DNA from 2 places in the Clostridium sp. CM041 genome. Region 2 is predicted to be linked to the other one. Evidence: predicted binding sites of a transcription regulator. Region 2 holds the regulator's gene; the other holds the start of a gene.
The links. Region 2 encodes HrcA, which represses chaperone genes, less so after heat shock. Its sites were predicted from a motif close to TGTTAGCACTCNNNNNNNNNGAGTGCTAACA; they were not measured.
Positions count from the first base shown of each region.

Region 1: a site for HrcA is predicted at 1,273-1,303, ahead of ACWJJT_RS09195 (co-chaperone GroES). Genes of this name have one in related genera too.

Region 1 is NZ_CM143648.1:1,963,720-1,966,147, reverse strand. It holds gene ACWJJT_RS09205 (TVP38/TMEM64 family protein) at 1-211, shown strand, start outside; gene ACWJJT_RS09200 (TIGR01906 family membrane protein) at 335-1,045, opposite strand; gene ACWJJT_RS09195 (co-chaperone GroES) at 1,336-1,623, shown strand; gene groL (chaperonin GroEL) at 1,702-2,428, shown strand, end outside.
Region 2 is NZ_CM143648.1:15,704-18,131, reverse strand. It holds gene grpE (nucleotide exchange factor GrpE) at 70-735, opposite strand; gene hrcA (heat-inducible transcriptional repressor HrcA) at 786-1,832, opposite strand; gene hemW (radical SAM family heme chaperone HemW) at 2,048-2,428, opposite strand, start outside.

The sequences.
Region 1 (2,428 bases), 1.6 Mb from region 2:
AGTATCTGATGTTTCTTTTAAAGATTTCTTTATATATTCAACACTCGGTAGAATTCCAGGGATTTTTATTTCTTCATATTTTGGTCAAAAAATAGATGCATGGGATGTTACAAGTTTAATAACTATAGGCATAACAATGAGTATTATATCAATAGTAGGGATTTTTAAAGGAAATACTATAATAAAAAATGTAATTAAAAAGAAAAAATAATCTTATTAAAAAGTTACGATAACACATGTTTTATAAAAGATTATAAAGAGCGTAGATTTTATAAATATTATAAAGAGTGTAGCTTTTTATAAATATTATAAAGAGTGTAGCTTTTTATAAATATTATAAAGAGTGTAGCTTTTTATATTGTGATTTATATATACATCTTAATATTATGCTACTTATAGTAATCAAAATAATTATTAATATTGCACAATGGAAGAAAAAATCCTGTGGAAGGATCGTTATTATTGGATCATATTCAATATCAAATAACCAGTAATCATTTTTAAAGAAAATATGATGAAAAGCTGTGAAGCTTTTATCGAAATTAATTAAAAAGGGTACAAGTAATATTATAGGTACGATAATAAGAAAAATGGAACTAGTTAACAAGTATCTTATTGTTTTGTGTCTCTTATTTATGATTATACCTATAATACTTATTAATATTGAGAAAAATAGCATTACCTTAAGATTATCAAATATCATTTTAACTTCTTTAAAATGAATTTTACCATTATTGGAAGAAGGTAGCGTTGGAAGAGTGAATTCTTCAATTTTATTTTGAGTTAAATATGTGATTACATAGTCATAATTAGTCTTTAGTTCCTTTTTATTTAAATTAGAAGATTCTTTGATTTTTAAAACCTCAATATCCATATAGTATAATGGCTTAAAAAGCAAAGTAAGATTTATGCTTAAAATTATAAAAGAAAAAGTAAAACTTAAAATAAAAAACGTTTTGAATGAAAATTTAATAAGGGTTTTTACATTTCTAAAAATGGAGTCTTTAAAAAAATAGTTATTAAACCATTTATATAGACTATTCATAAAATCACCTCTATTAGTGATTTTAACAATAAATCAAAATATATTCAATGATAATAAAATGTACTAAAATTATAATTTCATTAAAAAGTAAGTAAATAAGAGAAAAACTATATAATGCAGTGATAACTAAACATAATATAGTTTAATTGCGTATAAATGGTATAATATATAGAATAGGTGAAGTTGATATTATACTGATTATTAATTAAAATATTAGGTATAGAACTCATTAGCACTCAGATGTGATGAGTGCTAACAAAAACAACAAAATATATAAGGAGGGGTTTAAAATGAATATTAGACCACTTAGTGATAGAGTGTTAATTAAAAGATTAGAGGCGGAAGAAACTACAAAAAGTGGAATACTTCTTGCAGGAGCTTCAAAGGAAAAACCACAAGAGGCTGAAGTAGTTTCAGTAGGACCAGGAAAAGTTGAAGATGGGAAAGTAATTAAAATGGAAGTTAAGGCAGGGGATATAATATTATTCTCTAAATATTCAGGAAGTGAAATAAAATATGATGGTATTGAGTATATCATATTAAAGCAAGATGAACTATTAGCTGTAATTGAAAAATAACATTAACGTAATAATAATTAAATAATAATTGATAGTAAATGATTATTTAATCATTAGCGTCGTATAGGAGGGTTTAAAATGGCTAAAGATATATTGTTTGGAGAAGAAGCGAGAAGAGCTATGCAAAGAGGTGTAGATAAACTTGCAAACACTGTTAAAATAACACTCGGACCCAAAGGAAGAAATGTTATTTTAGATAAAAAGTTTGGATCACCATTAATAACAAATGATGGTGTTACTATAGCTAGGGAAATAGAGCTAGAAGATGCATTTGAAAATATGGGAGCACAACTTGTTAAAGAAGTTGCTACAAAGACAAATGATGTAGCAGGAGATGGAACAACTACAGCTACATTGCTTGCCCAAGCTATAATAAGAGAAGGTTTAAAAAATGTTACAGCTGGTGCCAATCCAATGTTAATAAGAACTGGTATAAAAATGGCTGTAGATAAAGCTGTTGAAGAAATTAAAAAATCTTCTAAACCAGTTAATGGTAAGGAAGATATATCGAGAGTTGCTGCTATATCAGCTAGTGATGAAGTAACAGGAGCTCTAATTGCTGATGCTATGGAAAGAGTAGGCAACGAAGGTGTTATAACTGTAGAAGAATCAAAATCTATGGGAACAGAACTTGATGTTGTTGAAGGAATGCAATTTGACAGAGGATATTTAAGTGCATATATGGTTACAGATGCAGAAAAAATGGAAGCAAATCTTGATGAGCCATATATTTTAATAACTGATAAGAAAATTACTAATATACAAGATATACTCCCAATACTTGAGCAAATCGTTCAACAAGGCA
Region 2 (2,428 bases):
TAGACCATAACAATTATAATTGTTATAATTCTTATATTTTATTATAATATTTTTTTATAATACAAATCTTTAATTTGCAACTTTAACCATACTATGCCTTAATACCTTGTTATCTTTTTTATAACCTTTTTGGAATACTTCTACTATTTCATTAGTTCCATATTGTTCATCTTCAACATGCATTACTGCATTATGAAGATTTGGGTCAAATTCACCTTCTGAGACTAATTCTTCTACCCCTAATTTAGTAAAGGCATCATTAAATTGTCTTACTGTCATATCCACACCGACTCTTAGATCTTCCCCAGTTCCTTCAACAGAAAGTGCTCTTTCTAAGTTATCAAGTACTGGCAAAACCTCTTTTAAAACATCGGCGCAAGCATCTGTGTATATACCATGTTTCTCTTTTACTGTTCTTTTTCTAAAGTTCTCATATTCAGCAGATGTCCTTAAATATTTATCTTTAAAATCATCTAGCTCACTCTGTAATTTAATGTTTTCTTCTTCTAATTTTTTCTTATTTTTTTTCATATCTTTTTCACTTTCTAAAAGTTCTTCAACTTCTTCTACTATTTCAGCTTCTTCTGCAGTTTCCTCTATAGAACCCTCTGTCTCTTCCATAGTGCTTTGACTTTCGCCAGCTTCATCAACTGAGCTTGAAGCCCCATTATTAGGTATTGATGTGTTTTCTTCTTTTAAATCTTCTTTTAAAATTTCCTGATTATTTGTATTCACTAAATCATCCCTCCATTTCTGGCTCAAAGTAAATCTTTTAATTTTAAAATTTATCTATGGTCATCATAAATTTGAGCTATATTATCATTTAATTCTTTAACTATCCCAGTTAGTACAGATATAACTTTTCCATAAGGTATTCTTGTTGGTCCTATAACTCCAATAGATCCGAGCGGTATTCCGGACGCGCTATAAACAGCTGTTATAATGCTGCATTCGCGAGCACATTCAACAAAATTTTCTTCACCAATTTTAATTGTAATATTACCTGTAATGTCCCCTACTCCTAGTAAACTATTTATACTCTCTTTATTGTCTACTAAAACTAAGAACTCACGAGCTTTAGTAATATTGTTATATTCTGGGTAGTTAAATATATTTGCAGCACCCTGAATATATACTTCTGAAGTCTCAACACCAGACAAACTATCATATAGAGCTGGAATAATTCCATCAAAAATTTCTTGATAAAATGCTAAATCTCTTTTTAAATTATTAATAACTTCTAAATTTATTTGCTCAATTGTAAGCTTTCTCAATCTAAAATTAAGCATATTGTTAAGTTTTGCAATGCTATCACTACCAATAGGTTTTCTAATCTTAATAACATTATTTTTGATGATACCACTGTCTGTAATAATTACAAACAAAATACTCTCAGCATCTAGATTCATTAGCTGAATATATTTTATACAGCTCTTTTGAACAGATGGTGCCTTAACTATAGATGTAAGATTTGTAAGAAGAGAAAGCATTTGTGTTGCTTGCTTAACAATTTTATCAACCTCATATAAAGCAGCATTAATAAGGTGATTTTTGATCATATATTCTTCCTCATTGGATAATTTCGTAAGTTCCATAAGTCTATCAACATATAATCTATAACCCTTATCTGATGGTTTTCTACCAGATGATGTATGCAACTGTTCTATATATCCCAGCTCTTCGAGGTCTGACATTTCATTTCTTATAGTAGCTGGACTAATACCTAAATCGTACTTTTTAGCTATGGTTCTGGATCCAACAGGCTCACCATTATTTATATAATCTGTAATTATAGCCTGAAGTATTTTAATTTTTCTTTCATCCATTTCCATAATATCACCTCTTTTATTAGCACTCACTACAGTTGAGTGCTAACGAGTATGTATTAAAAATATCATTTGCTAATGTATTTGTCAATAACCTTAATTTTTTAATTCAGCCACTATATGTTGGTTATATCGGTTTAAATTAAGCATACTACGCTTTCCTTTGATTTTCGTGGTGATATAATATTAATATATTTAGACAGAAATTTATGGCAATGTATTTATAGAAGAAATTCTGCCATAATCACATTCGATATTTCAATACCTTCATAAGTTAAAAAAATATTGTTATCATTTTCTTCCATGAATCCATTACTTACATATTTATTTATTACTTCCCTATAAACACTATCTATATCTTTGTCAAATCTTTTCCTAAATTCACTTTTGCTTATGCCTACATTCTTTCTAAGACCCATAAACATAAACTCTTCCATATCATCTTTAAATGAATTCTTTATTTTTTCTACTATTGCACAACAATCAACATTTATTTTCTTAATATATTTTTCTATATTTTCTTCATTTTTATACCTAAACCCATCCCTATATGAATGAGAGGAAGCGCCGCATCCTATATATTCGCCCATTTCCCAATATAC